One region of the Nocardia sp. CDC160 genome, then DNA from elsewhere that is predicted to be linked to it. Evidence: riboswitches for the same ligand, from Rfam matches in the RefSeq annotation. Region 1 holds a riboswitch; the other holds the start of a gene.
What was found. A riboswitch is a leader RNA that binds a small molecule or an ion and turns the genes downstream of it on or off. The one in region 1 is predicted to bind glycine.

Region 1 (7,336 bases):
TGAGTTTCACCACGATCTCCCCGAACAACCGCACCCACCCGTACCTGCTTCCGGCCGAGAACGAGGTGGTCGGCATCGGGCAGCCGGTGGCCGTGCAGTTCGACGAGAACATTCCGGACCGCAAGGCCGCCCAGGACGCGATCAAGATCACCACCACCCCGGCGGTCGAGGGCGCGTTCTACTGGGTCAACAACCGTGAGGTGCGCTGGCGGCCGCAGAACTTCTGGGCCCCGGGCACCAAGGTCGACATCGCGGTCAACGCCTATGGACACGACCTGGGCAATGGCCTGGTCGGCGACAGCGACATCCACTCCAGCTTCACCGTCGGCGACGCCACCATCTTCACCGCCGACGACAACACCAAGATCGTGACCGTCGAGCGCAACGGCCAGGTCATCAAGACCATGCCGACCTCGATGGGCAAGGACTCCACCCCGACCGACAATGGCGTCTACATCGTCGGCGACAAGTTCGACCGCATCATCATGGACTCCTCCACCTACGGCGTCCCGGTGAACTCGCCCAACGGCTACAAGACGCCGATCGACTGGGCGACGCGAATCTCCTACTCCGGCATCTTCTTCCACTCGGCCCCGTGGTCGGTGGGCGCGCAGGGCTCGGTCAACACCAGCCACGGCTGCCTCAATCTGAGCCCGTCCGACGCGAAGTGGGTCTACGACAACGTCAAGCGCGGTGACATCACCATTGTGAAGAACACGGTCGGCGGGACGCTGTCGGGCGTGGACGGGCTGGGCGACTGGAACATTCCGTGGGAGCAGTGGAAGGCGGGTAACGCCGACCGCGGCTGAACGCCGCGCCGACCGCGGCTGAATGACTACTTGATGGTGCCGGGGCCGATGCCGCCGCCGCCATTGAGGTTGCCGCAGCCCAGGGCCGCGAGGCCGCCGAGCGAGGAGGCGGTGCCGAGGACCGTGCACAGGCCCTTCTGACCCGAGGAGCCCGTGGTCGCCGAGCCGAGCGCGCCACCGAGCTTGAAGGCCGAGGATCCGAGTTCGACATCGGACTCGATGGGGTTGTTCGGGTCGTCCTTCTCACCGGGGACGCCGGTGCCGGGGCTGGGGGCCGCGGTGCCCGGCGTGGTCGCGGTGGCGCCGGGCGCGGTGGCCGTTGTCGAGGAGGCGTCGGTGAGGACGATCTCCGCCGAGGCGATGGGCGCGACGGGGAGGATAGCCGCAACGGCTAGCAAAGTGGTTACGGCACAACGGTTCACTGCGGATTCCTTCGGATCGGGCGTGGGTCGGGGGCCCCGACGCCCCCGGTAATCCAGAGCAGTCTACGAAGATCGAGTGAGCCGCGCCGCAAAATGCGACACACTGGTGTTTCTGTCACGGTTTCCCGGGGTCACCGTCATGCCCCGAGGCGGGCGACGGCGCGCACCGGAGCCCCGTCAGCGCCGGGCAGACTCAGCGGGAACAGCGATACTTCCATGGGCTGACCAGCGTTTTCGGGGGTGAGCAGCTGGGCCAGTCCGGTCAGGTTCTCGGCGATGACGGCGTGCGCGCCGCACAGGATCCGGTGCACCGGAATCTCCTCGGCGGGAGTCGGATCGACCGACAGCGCGTCGATGCCGAGGGTGCGCACCCCGGTGGCGACGAGGTACTCGGCCGCCTCGACCGTCAGATGCGGATGGTTCAGGTAGGCGTGTGTGCCCCAATGCTCGGACCAACCGGTCGCGATCAGCACGATCTGCCCCGGGGCGACGCGACCCTCGAACAATTCCCGCCCGATCGCGCCACCGGCACCGACCCCGCGGGCATCGATCACGACACCGGGGCCGGTGAATCGTTCCAGCGGCAATTCGTCCAGGGTGGGCAACGAGTCGTCGATATGGCTCGGCGCGTCCACATGCGTGCCGGTCTGCGAGCCCAGGTCCAGATGCAGCACATTGACCCCGTCGGCGGCTACGGTCAACGCGGGCCGGATGGTGACCTCCGGATCGCCGGGATACACCGGCATACCGGACCGAATCGGGACCGAAAGATCGATAATGCGCACTTTTGGCCTGCCTCCCTAGGGTTTTCGCGAGATGATGACGGCCAGCAAGATCGAATGACGCCGCGCTTACCACGCTTCAGCCACAACGACGAGAGAATCGCCATGTCTGCCATACATATTGCCGTGTTGAACCGCAGTACCGTACTGACCGACGCCCAGGTTTCCGCCGTCGTCCCGGCGCTGCAGACGCAGGTGCACCGGGATTGGGCGCCGGTCTGGGGAAGTGACGCCGAGCTGAGCTTCGTGGGCAGCGGTCAGCAGCCGGAGCCGGGCGCGTGGTGGGTGGTGATCGCCGACGATTCGGATCAGGCCGGGGCGCTCGGCTACCACGACCTCACCAACGAGGGTCTGCCGCTGGGCAAGGTGTTCGCGCGCAGCGACACCAATGCCGGACTGCAGTGGACGGTGACCGCGAGCCACGAACTGCTCGAGATGCTCGGCGATCCCGACATCAACCTGGCCGCCTACGTGTTCACCACGGGGACCACCGGACGCCTCTACGCCTACGAGGTCGCCGACGCGTGCGAGGCCGATCAGTACGGCTATCAGATCGACGGTGTGCTGGTGTCGGACTTCGTGTTTCCGGCCTGGTTCGAGAACTTCCGCAAGCCCGGGAGCACCCAGTTCGATTACGGCAAGCACATCACCGAGCCGTTCCAGTTGTTGCCCGGCGGCTATATCGGCGCGTTCGACATCAGCGGCGGCAGCGGCTGGCATCAGCTGACCGCGGAGGAGAGCACGCTCGCGTATGCCGCGCGGGCGCGCGTCGGCAGTCGCCGCGAGCGCCGCCGCACCCCGCGCGAGCAGTGGCTGCTCAGCGATCCCCGGTGAGATCGGCCACAATTCGGATGCCATGGGGTTGCCAGCCGGTGTGGGCGACCCCGTGCATCGGCTAGGCTGGCTCGAACAATCGAATACCCGGCCGCTATGAGTCGTGGCGGGAGAAACCCCGGATCCGGGGTGCCGAAGGAGCAACCTCCCCGGAATCTCTCAGGCACAGATACCGTTTCGACCAGGCCACTCTGGAAAGTCAGGCGTATGGAGCGCCTCACCTACGGTGCAAGTCGCGCATGCGGCGAAGCTCTCAGGTCCCATGACAGAGGGGGAGATCCGATAACCGGGCGGATGCCCGGCTGACTCGAGGACCTCCCATGACCGTCGATACCGCCTCCCTGCCCCGCGTGGCCTCACCCGCCGTCCACGCGACCCAGCCCGTCGCCCGCGCGGCGACGCCCACGACCGCCGTGACATCGATGACCGCTGCGACGCCGTCGCGGGCAGCGGTTCCCAGTTCCGCCACCCTGGCCGCCGCGGCCTCGGGTCGCCGCGTCGCGCTCGCCGAATTGCTCACCTACACGCATTATTTCGCCACCGCGTGCTGCCGCGCGGAGTTGGGCGCGAACGTCGTCTCCGACCGCCTGGCCGACCAGGTGACGACCGCGATCATCACCGGCTGGCCCACCGCCCGCACCGCGCGCCGAGACTTCCTCGAATTCGCGCACACCACGATCCGCCGTGCGGTCCGCCTGTGCCGCTACGAGCACTCCCGCCCCTCCCTCTTCGCCCAGCTGTCCGACGGTCAGCGCGACCTTCTCACCCTGCGCGTGGCGGTCGGCCTGTCCCCCACCGAAACCGCTGTGGCCCTGGGCATCCCGGTCCTGCGCGTCCACCGGCACACCGCCCGCGCCCTGGCCCTGCTGAAGCGCCAGCCCGTCGGCGAATTCGGTGGCCGCTAGCGGGATTTGGTCGTGGAGGTGGTGGCGGGGGTCGTGGTCGGTACGTCGATCGTTTCGGGGATCTGACCGCCGCCGAGGAACGGCACCGACGACGTCGGCGCGGGCGGAGTCAAAGGGGCACTGCGATGATCGCCGCAGGCGGCAACCGTTCCCGCCAGGAGTGCAATGGTCGCCACCGTGATCAGGTGCTTGCGCACGTATCAACCTTCCGCATGGATTGGTCGCAGCAGACCCACCCGCGACACCGTGGCGCATCGTGGTGCGCGTGCGGTGCGCTGCGTCGAACAGAACAGTCCGGCAACGAATCCGCACCGGCGGCAACCATTCTGCTACACCCACGAACCCCCCGCCCCCACCGCTCCCGACTTCGGCACGCACGGTCCGCACCCCTGGCACACCTGGTGAGTCCACCGATTCGGTTTCCCACCCCCACCCCTGCTATCTTCTTCTCCGCACCCACGAGGTGCCACGCGCCATTAGCTCAATTGGCAGAGCAGCTGACTCTTAATCAGCGGGTTCGGGGTTCGAGTCCCTGATGGCGCACCACAATCCTCAGCCGCGCACACCAGATCATCGGCTCCAACCTCTATGCCCTGGGCCTACTCCAACCCTCGTAACGGCTAGGTGCCGACGGTGGGGGTGGTCGTTCGTCGTTGGGTGAGAGTGGTTGTCAGCGCGAGAGCCGTGAGAAGTGCGGCTAGGGTGAGCAATCCGGTGTCGAGGGTTGCGGCGGTGGCGGTGATGCCGACGAGGAGTGGGCCGCCCGCGTCGCCGAGTTCGCGGCCGAGTTCGGCGGCGCCCATGGTCTGGCCGAGGCGGTCGGGTGGGCTGGTGGCTGCCAAGTGCGCGAATCCCAGGGGCGTGATCAGTCCGGTACCGGCACCGATAATCACGGCCGCGCACACTAGGCCCGCGATCCCGGGCAGGATCGTCGCGACGGCGATCCCGAGCGCGGTGAGCAGGAGCCCGGCACCCATACCGGAGTGATCACGCAGTCGACCGGCGTCGCGGGCGCGTCCGGCGCGCGGCTGCACCAGTGCGGCGGTGGCGGCGAGCAGCGACACGATCGCGCCGGTGGCCAGGGGTCCCAGCCCGTGACGGGACCCGAGCGCGGGAAGGAATCCGACCCCGACCGCGAGGGCGGCCGTCGCCCCGGCCAGGGCCGCGGTCGGGCGCAGGAACGCCGCGCTGGTGAGACGGCGCGCCAGATCCACCACTGTCTGACGGGTTTTCGGCAACACCTCGACCGTGGGCACCACGATCGCCGCCCACACCGCGACGCCCGCGGCGAGCACCGCGAGGGCGGTGAACAACACCGGGTAGCCGCCGATGGCGACGAGGACACCGCCCAGCAGCGGACCGAGGGTGTAGCCCAAGCCTTTCCACGCGCCGTAGCTACCGAACGCGCGCCCGTGTCCGGTGGCAGGGGTGAGCCGCGCGACCATCGCCGCGGCGGCCGGGGAGAACGCGGCAGCGGCAGCGCCCTGACCGAAGCGCGCGATCCCGAGCAGTCCGGGGTTGTCGACGAGTACGAACAACGCGGACGCGAGCGTGAACGCCGCCAATCCGCCGAGCAGCACCGGCCGGGCGCCAATGCGGTCGGACAGCGTCCCGAACACGGGTTTGAGCAGCACCTCCGCGCCGTCGTACACGGCCAGCAGCAAGCCCAGGGTGAGCAGACTCGCATGCTCCTGCCCGGTGAATCCCGCGAGACTGGCCGCAATGCTGTGCGCACCGAACGCGGTCACGAACCCGGCCGCATACAGCGGAAACAACGGTCGACGCCCCAGCCCTGTTCCGACGCCCGCCCCGCTGGTCATCGTGAGTCCTCCTGCGCGACATCGGGTTCAGCGCCCAAGTTGCCGATCAGAACGCGGTCGGCGCAATGCTCGAGTTGCTGCCCGGTCTCAGCCGCGGCGGAGGCGCCGAACACGTCACGGGCCTTGATGTCGCGGTGCCAGCGCCGCAGCCGTTCCAAGCGTTGCTCCTCGTCCTCGAGCGTCGATTACGCCAGCCTGCCGTCTCAGGATCGCCCATGCGCACAATGGAGCGCGAACCGCGCTGGCGACGTGCCGAACTCGGCCATTGAGCGCCGGAACACCTTCGTCGGCAATATCCTGCCGGTTTCTTCCCCTGCGACGCTGAGGCGTGAGAGATTTTCGCAAAATCGGCAATATTCTGCTGATCAGTGTGCCGTTCTCGGCTCGGTATGGCCGGTTCATTCTCGAGCTCTCGCAACCGGAGTACCCCCACGTGGTGGAGAACGAAGCGGCGCACCTGAAAGCCGCGAGGTTGATGAAAATCCCTGTAGCCGAGGCGAATCTGGTTACCGACCGCATTGGCGAGACCGGTCTGCTGGTGCGGCGGTTCGATCGCGTGCACGAGGGACGGACGTGGCGACGTTTGGCGTTCGAGGATGCGACACAGGTGCTGGGTCTACCCCCTGCGTCGAAGTATCAGCCCGATGCCGTCACCGTGGTCAACGCACTGGCGCAGATAGCCGAGGCTCCGACGGTGGCCCGTCGAAACCTTTACTTGCAGTTTCTCTTTGCCTGGCTCACCGGAAACGGTGACCTACACGCGAAGAACGTCGGCGTGGTCGAGGGGCCCGGTGGGAATGGGATATCGCACCGATATTCGACATACCGTGCACCTTGGTCTACGGAGACGATTCGATGGCGCTGCCGATCTCGGGCCGGACTCGCAAGTTGCGCTCCCGCGACTGGGCCGCGTTCGCAGCGGAAATCGGACTCACCGAGCGGGCCGCGGTCTCGGCGCGCACTGTCGCACTCCGAGCGGCCGCGGCGGTCGATTACGCCACCCTGCCGTTCTCAGGATCGCCGATGCGCAAAATGGAGCGCGAACTCCGTTGGCGACGTGCCGAACTCGGCCACTGAGCGCTGAATCGACAGGCCTCAAATATAACAAGAAGGTAACTTACCTTACCGACCGCTCGGTACAGTCGTTAGCATTCGCCGCATGAGGAGAGGTTGCGCGAGGGCTGTGGCCGGGTTGGCGATGGCACTCGTCGTGGGTGGTGGGGTGGCGACGGCGGGTGCGGCGCCGGACAATCGGCCGGTTGGGCCGGTCGAGACGGCGTATTTTCAGCCGGGTCCGTGGGCTGTGGTGTCGCAGCAAGGTTTCGGATGCTGCGACAGTTCCGGGCATGCGTTCGACATTTGGTATCCGGCCGACCTCGGCAAGGGTGGGTTCAAGCATCCGATCATCACGTGGGGGGACGGCACGTGGGCGCATCCCGGGCAATACGCGTATCTGCTGTCGCATCTGGCCTCGTGGGGTTTCGTGGTGATCGCGCCCGACAACAGCAATACCGGATCGGGGCGGGAGATGCTCGACGCGGTCGATTACCTGATCGGCCAGAACGATGATCCGGCCAGCCCTTTCCACGGCAAGCTCGATACCGATTCCATTGGCGCGATGGGGCATTCGCAGGGTGCCATCGGTGCGGTCAATGCCTTGGCGCAGTCGGGTGGGCGGATCAAGACGGCGGTGACCATCGAACTGGTCGCCCAGTTGATCTGCCCGGCCATCCCGGTTGCCACCGAGGGCGAGGCACCGTTCTC
Region 2 (7,336 bases), on a different contig from region 1:
CGCCGCCGCCGTGCGGGATACAGAAGGTCTTGTGCAGGTTCAGGTGGCTGACGTCGCCGCCGAACTTGCCCGGACGGGCAAGTCCCACAAGGGCGTTCAGGTTCGCGCCGTCGACGTACACCTGGCCGCCCGCCTCGTGCACGAGTCCGCACAGCTCGGCCACCTCGTGCTCGTACACGCCGTGCGTGGACGGGTAGGTGATCATGATGCAGGCCAGGCGCTCGGCGTGGTCGGCGATCTTGGCGCGCAGGTCGTCGAGATCGATATCCCCATTGGGGCGAGTCTTCACGACCTCCACCCGCATGCCCACCATCGCGGCCGAGGCGGCATTGGTGCCGTGCGCGCTGGAGGGGATCAGACAGGTATCCCGGTGCGCGTCACCGCGATCCAGATGGTAGCGGCGAATGGCCAGCAGACCCGCGTACTCGCCCTGGCTACCGGCATTGGGCTGCAAGGAAACCCGGTCGTAGCCGGTGACCGCGCACAGCCAGCCCTCCAGATCCTCGATCAGCTTCAGCAGACCGGGAGCGTCCTCGACCGGCGCGTACGGGTGCACCCGGTTGAAGCCGGGCCAGGTGATGGACTCCATCTCCGCGGCCGCGTTCAGCTTCATGGTGCAGGAGCCGAGCGGAATCATGCTGCGGTCCAAGGCAATATCCTTGTCCGAGAGCGCACGCAGGTAGCGCAGCATGGCGGTCTCGGTGCGGTACTTGGTGAATGCCGGGGCGGTCAGGAATTCCGAGGTGCGAACCTCGATGTGCGGGCGCTGCTTGCCGTGGAACAACGCGCCCTCCGGTCCAACCGGGATCTCCGCGCCGAAGCAGTCCAGCACGGCGACCACATGGGCGTCGGTCGTGACCTCATCGCACGCGATGGCCACATGGTCGGCGTCGACGAGCCGCAGGTTGATGCCGCTCCCCTTCGCCTTGGCCACAATGCCTTCCGCACCACCGGGCACATTCACCAGCACGGTGTCGAAGAAGGTCTGGTGCACGACCGCGTCACCGAGCCCGGCGGCCAGCCACTGCGCGTGCCCGTGCACCCGCCGCGCCAGCGACCGCAGCCCGTCCGCGCCATGATAGGAGGCGTACATGGCGGCCAAAATGGCCAGCAGCACCTGCGCGGTGCAAATGTTCGACGTCGCCTTCTCCCGGCGAATGTGCTGCTCACGGGTCTGCAGCGCGAGCCGGTAGGCCAGATTGCCGTCCGCGTCCACGGACACACCGACCAGTCGGCCCGGCAGCTGCCGCGCATGCGCGGAGTGCACGGCGAGGTATCCGGCGTGCGGTCCGCCGAAGCCCAGCGGCACACCGAAACGCTGCGTGGTGCCGAAGCAGGCGTCCGCACCCTGCTCACCGGGCGGCGTAATCAGCGTCAGCGCAAGCAGATCCGCGCCGACCGCCACCAGCGCGCCCCGCGCGTGCGCGGCCTCGATGACCGGAGCCCAGTCCACGATCCGACCCGACGCACCCGGCTGCTGCACGATCACACCGAAGAACTCACCCTCGGGCAGCGCCTCATCGGCCAGATTCGCCTCGACGATCTCGATCCCCAGCGGCTCGGCGCGCGTGTACAGCAGCGTCCGGGTCTGCGGGAACAGATCGGAGTCGATGAGCAGCCGCGAAGACTTGCTCTTGCGGTTGGCCCGCTGCAACAGCGTCATGGCCTCGGCCGCGGCGGTCGCCTCGTCCAGCATGGACGCGTTGGCGACCTCCATCGCGGTCAGATCCGCGACCATGGTCTGGAAGTTCAGCAGCGCCTCCAGCCGACCCTGGCTGATTTCCGGCTGGTACGGCGTGTACGCGGTGTACCAGGCCGGGTTCTCGATCAGATTCCGCAGCAGCACCGGCGGGGTGAGCGTGTCGTAGTACCCCAGCCCGATCATGGAGGTGGCGACGGTATTCGAATTGGCAAGCGCCGCAAGCTCGGCGAGCGCCTCGTGCTCGGAGACCGCTGCGGGCAGCGCATTCAGCCCATTGCCCTCGGGCGCGTCCAGAATGCTGGCGGGTACGGCCTTGGTGGCGAGTTCGTCCAGCGACTCGACGCCCACGGCCTCGAGGATGCGGCCGGTCTCACCGCTGTCGGGGCCGATGTGGCGGTCGGCGAAGGATCGAGTCCAGATCACGGCTGCTCCATGGGGTGGGCGGGGGTCGGCCCGGGGACCGACGCTACGTCTGCCCTCCCCCTCTGTCCTCGATGCCTGAGAGATTCGGGCCCCGACCTTGCGGCCGTTGCCCTTTCACCATGGGCGGGTGACGCGCGGCCACCACTTTCCAGAGGCGCCGAAACTCCGCACGGTCCCTTGTGCCTGAGAGATTGACGGGGAGGTGCTGCTCCTTCGGCGTCCGAGGCTACCCCCGGAACTCTCCCGCACGGCTGCGACGCACTCGCCAGTCTAAGGGGACGCAGGTTACAACAATGTTGCCGCCCAACTCTCGGGACTCTCAGGGGCTTCCCCCGAACCCCCTTTCACCGATAACCACCGGAAACACCAACGAGCGCGCCGCATGGCGGCGCGCTCGTTGTGAAGAAGATGACTAACCGGTCTTGCTCATCCGGGCCTTGCGACGGAACGACAGCTCATCCTCCGGACGCTCGGAGGTGCTGCCGTCCTCGGCGCGCTCGGCCGGGAAGTTGGCTATGGCGCCGGTCAATTCGCGCATGGCACCGCTGACCGCGATACCGAACACGCCCTGTCCACCCTGCAGTAAATCGACCACTTCCTCGGCGGAGGAGCACTCGTAGACGGTGGTGCCGTCGGAGAACAGGGTGATTCCGGCGAGGTCTTCGACCCCGCGGCTGCGCAGATGATCGACGGCGATGCGAATGTTCTGCAGCGAGATGCCCGCGTCGAGCAGCCGCTTGACGATCTTGAGGACCAGGATGTCCTTGAACGAGTACAGGCGCTGACTGCCGGATCCGGTGGCACTGCGGATGGACGGGACGACCAGTCCGGTGCGGGCCCAGTAGTCGAGCTGGCGGTAGGTGATTCCGGCCACCTGGCAAGCGCTGGGCACGCGGTAGCCGACGAGTTCGTCCGGCACCGTGTCATCGGGGAACAGCCCTGGCTGCACCACATCCTGAGGTTGCGGTTGATCTCCCACTGACTACTCCCTTACTGCTTGCCTATCAAGGGCTGGGCTCTGTCAATCGACTCTGGAGCGTTGGCCTATCAATCGAGGCTACTCCCCTGATTGTTGCGGGAGAATCGGGTCCATCCAAGGATCACCGGGCGCGTGTTTTTAAACCTAAACCTGAGGTAGAGACACGGTTTTGTCTCGTTCGGAGATCAACCCGGGATCATCGCCAGGTCAGGAACTGGTCAGCTGTCCGTGGCCTTGAAGTCGTCGGGAGATACCGATTCGAGAAACTCCTTGAACTTCTCGACCTCGTCCTCGCGCTCGTCCGGCATGACCAGCCCGGCCTCTTCGAGCACCGGCTCCTCGGCATAGATCGGGCAGCCCACGCGCAGCGCGATGGCCACCGAATCCGAGGGCCGCGCCGAGATGCGCAGATCGTTCTCGAAGACCAGGTCGGCGTAGAAGGTGCCCTCCTGCAGATCCACGATCCGCACTTCCTTGAGGGTGTGGCCGAGCTCCTTGATCAGGATCTTGATCAGATCGTGGGTCAACGGGCGGATCGGGGTCACACCCTCCTGCTCCAGCACGATCGCGGTGGCCTCGGCCTGCCCGATCCAGATGGGTAGGTAGCGATCACCGGAGACTTCCCGGAGCAACAGCACGGGCTGATTCTGTGGCTGCTCGACACGGATGCCGATCACACGCATTTCGCTCATCGCACTGCCTCCCAATCCACACCGGCCGCCAGCCCCCGGCTGTAATACCGAGTCTAGGCGAAGATTTCAGCCGCCGAGGGAAGCGCGCACAGAGGTCTTCACCAGGCAGGTGTGCAGGGTCAGCGACAACGCCGCCAACTCGCGCACCGTCTCCTCGGCACGAGCGCGCGCGTCCGCGTCGCGACTCTTGGCGATCGGTGCCGCGATCTGGGCGACCATGGCGGCCTCGCGATCGGCGGCCAGCTTGAAGGCGCGCAGATGCCTTGCCTCCAAACCGAATTCGCTCAGGGCCTTGGCGGTGCGGGCCAGGGTGACGGCGTCGCCGTCGAAATAGCCTGCCGCACCGGGCGTAATGAGATTGGCGCGAATCAATTCCGTCAGGAACTTCTCGTCGATACCGGCCTGATCGAGCAGATCCGCCCGGGTGATCCGGATTTCGTGATCGAACCGAAGCTCCTCGGGCGACACCTCACCGGGCACCGCGTTCAGCCGCCGCAGGCGGCCGCCCCCGTTGGCGGACATGGCGTCCCTCGAATCGGACGCTGATGTCGAATCGGGCATGGCCCCGACCCCTCCCACGGCGTTCGCCCGGGCCCGGGCCTCCCGGACCCCGAGCGTCGCCGCCCCGCTGTCGATCGCTTCGAGCTGTTCCTTGATCACCTTCAACGGCAGGTACTGATCCCGCTGCGCGGTCAGCACGAAGCGCAGGCGCTCGACGTCGGCCACGTGAAAGCGGCGATACCCCGAGGGCGTGCGCTCCGGGCTGATCAGACCCTCCGATTCCAGGAATCGGATCTTGGAGATGGTGATGTCCGGAAAATCCGGACGCAGGAGATCCAGCACGGAGCCGATCGACATGCCTCCGCGCGTCCACTGCGCTGCGCCAGTCATTCCGCTCGGCCCTATAGAGCCGAATCGCTCGTGGCGGGCTTGGGGCCCGTCAGGAAGACGAGGCGGAACTTGCCGATCTGGACCTCGTCGCCGTTCTGCAGCTCCGAGGAATCCACCGGCTCCCGATTGACGTAGGTGCCGTTGAGGCTGCCCACATCGACCACCTGGAAGGTGTCGTCGTCCTGGCGGAATTCCGCGTGGCGACGGCTGACGGTGACATCGTCAAGGAAGATGTCGCTGTCGGGGTGGCGGCCCGCCGAGGTGGTCGGCTGGTCGAGCAGGAAGCGCGAACCGGCGTTCGGACCACGCTTGACCACCAGCAGGGCCGCGCCCGCGGGCAGACCCTCCACTCCCTGTACCGGCTGCTCGCCTGTCTGCTCGGGGCGCGACGTGTCGACCTCGTTCAGGAAGTCGGCGCGGAACACCGAAGTGGTCTCTGCTGCCGTTTCCTGGTAACCCGGGTCCTTGTTCTCGCTCACCCTTGCTCTCCTCCTCGAACCGAATAATCCATGCAAGCAATTGGTGCCCTCAGCGATGCGGCACTCCGGCCGCTTCCCGCCTCGGGCAGGTCCGGATATACCGGGCACCGGCTGCGCGCACTTCTGTTGGCATTGACCGTACCCTGCCAGGGCGTACCCGTGCAGGTAGAACTGTGAAGGCTCCTTCAGCCTCCGATAACTCCTTGATAACCTGCGGCATCCAGGAGCTTTCCGAGCGCCGCGTCGAGCGCTTCGGCGGAGTCGGCCTCGAGCTCGAAGAGCCAGCCGTCGCCGTAGGCGTCGGAGTTGACCGTCTCCGGCTCGGCGTCCAGAAGATCGTTCACCGCAACGACTTTCCCGGCGAGCGGGGCGTAGATGTCGGACACGCTCTTGGTGGATTCGATCTCGGCGATGCTCTCCCCGGCGGGCGCCTCGGAGTCGATCGCGGGCAGCTGCACGAACACGACGTCACCCAGCTGCGACTGCGCGTAATCGGTGATGCCCACCCGCACCCGGGTCGGACCCACTTTGCTCACCCACTCGTGTTCCTCGGAGTAGCGCAAATCCTCGGGTACTGCGGTCACAGGCAGTGTCCTTTCAACGGGCGTTCCTCTCGGGATCGTCGTCGATCCGTCCGCCGCACACCCTATCGGGAGTGATCATGGTGCGGCACGGGCGGTATCGCTCGGGCCACGGCGACTGCCTTGCCGAGGTAGAGGATTCCGGTCCAGACGTAGACCGCCGTGCCCCAGATCAAGAATGCCCCACCGAAGGCGCGACCGAAACCCGCGGCGGCCCAGTCCATCTGCCCCGCCAACAACCAGGGCAAAGCGGACATGAGGGCGAAGGTGGCGGCCTTGCCCAGGTAGATGACATCGGGCGGGGGCAGATCGCGGCGCTTGTAGATGCCGAGGGTGACGGTCAGGATCGCGTCGCGACCGACCAGGATCACCACCACCCACCAGGGCAGGATGCCGCGAATCAGGAAGCCGCCCAGGGTCGCCAGCAGATAGAGGCGATCCACCAGCGGGTCCAGCAGCTGGCCGAGGCGCGACGACTGGTCCAGCAGCCGGGCGAGTTTGCCGTCGAGCCAGTCGGTGACGCCGCTGAGGACCAGCAGCGTGAAGGCCCAGCCGTCGGCCTTCTCCACCAGCAGCAGCCATAGGAAGACCGGGACGCCGATCAGCCGTATCACGCTGAGCACATTGGGCACGGTGAAGATCCGGTCGCTGTAGACCGGTTCGGCGTTCCGCTCAGTTGTCACAACCCGGTCTTACCGCAATCACTCCGGCATCTCCATCCGGGCACGCCGCCTCGCCCAGCTCGGAGCGAACCGATATGGCGCAACCCCAACTCTCGGGGGCTCTCAGGGGCTTCGCCCCCGAACCCCCAAATGAGAGATTTGTGTGCAATCCTTCTCATACCGTGGTTGAGCAGCGAGAGGAATGACCATGCCCGACTTCGACTATGACGTCGTTGTTATCGGTTCCGGGTTCGGGGGCAGCGTGAGTGCGCTGCGCCTGACCGAGAAGGGCTACCGGGTGGCCGTGCTCGAGTCCGGACGGCGCTGGAACGCCGAGGACATTCCCAAGACGAACTGGAATGTGCGCAAGTCGATCTGGGCCCCGCGCCTCGGGCTGACCGGGACGCAGCGGATCAGCGTGCTGGGCAAGTGCGCGGTGTTCTCGGCCGCCGGGGTGGGCGGCGGGTCGTTGATCTACGGGAACACGCTCTACGAGCCGCTGCCCGCCTTCTACACCGACAAGCAGTGGGCGCACATCACCGACTGGCGTTCGGAGCTCGCGCCCTACTACGACCAGGCGCAGCGCATGCTGGGCGTCGCGCCGAATCCGCGCATGACGCCCGCCGATGACGTGATCCGTTCCGTGGCAGAGGATCTGGGGGTCGCCGACACCTTCCACGCCACCAATGTGGGCGTGTTCTTCAACGAGGCCGAGCCCGGCGTCGAGGTGGACGATCCGTACTTCGGTGGCGCGGGGCCGCGGCGCAGCGGCTGTATTCACTGCGCGCGCTGCTTCACCGGCTGCCCGCACAATGCCAAGAACACCACCCCCAAGAACTACCTCTACCTGGCCGAACAGGCCGGTGCGCACGTGTTCGAGCTGACCACGGCCACCAAGGTGCGGCCCATGACCGGCGGCGGGTACGC

Region 2: it holds a riboswitch for glycine, as region 1 does, so the genes downstream of both, gcvP (aminomethyl-transferring glycine dehydrogenase) here and VMT40_RS13780 (sigma factor-like helix-turn-helix DNA-binding protein) in region 1, are expected to answer to the same signal.

The regions. Positions count from the first base shown of each region.
Region 1 is NZ_JAYKYT010000002.1:1,342,714-1,350,049, forward strand. It holds gene VMT40_RS13760 (L,D-transpeptidase) at 1-809, shown strand, start outside; gene VMT40_RS13765 (hypothetical protein) at 836-1,231, opposite strand; gene VMT40_RS13770 (cyclase family protein) at 1,369-2,016, opposite strand; gene VMT40_RS13775 (hypothetical protein) at 2,140-2,847, shown strand; glycine riboswitch at 2,945-3,032, shown strand; glycine riboswitch at 3,033-3,126, shown strand; gene VMT40_RS13780 (sigma factor-like helix-turn-helix DNA-binding protein) at 3,168-3,752, shown strand; gene VMT40_RS13785 (hypothetical protein) at 3,749-3,949, opposite strand; tRNA gene VMT40_RS13790 (tRNA-Lys) at 4,223-4,298, shown strand; gene VMT40_RS13795 (MFS transporter) at 4,373-5,572, opposite strand; partial or broken gene VMT40_RS13800 (Chromate resistance protein ChrB) at 5,569-5,739, opposite strand; partial or broken gene VMT40_RS39365 (HipA domain-containing protein) at 5,943-6,350, shown strand; gene VMT40_RS13805 (hypothetical protein) at 6,428-6,649, shown strand; gene VMT40_RS13810 (poly(ethylene terephthalate) hydrolase family protein) at 6,732-7,336, shown strand, end outside.
Region 2 is NZ_JAYKYT010000005.1:221,846-229,181, forward strand. It holds gene gcvP (aminomethyl-transferring glycine dehydrogenase) at 1-2,125, opposite strand, end outside; glycine riboswitch at 2,286-2,381, opposite strand; gene VMT40_RS28735 (MerR family transcriptional regulator) at 2,538-3,104, opposite strand; gene VMT40_RS28740 (bifunctional nuclease family protein) at 3,323-3,796, opposite strand; gene ftsR (transcriptional regulator FtsR) at 3,863-4,654, opposite strand; gene garA (glycogen accumulation regulator GarA) at 4,699-5,166, opposite strand; gene gcvH (glycine cleavage system protein GcvH) at 5,352-5,750, opposite strand; gene VMT40_RS28760 (CDP-alcohol phosphatidyltransferase family protein) at 5,813-6,430, opposite strand; gene VMT40_RS28765 (GMC family oxidoreductase) at 6,618-7,336, shown strand, end outside.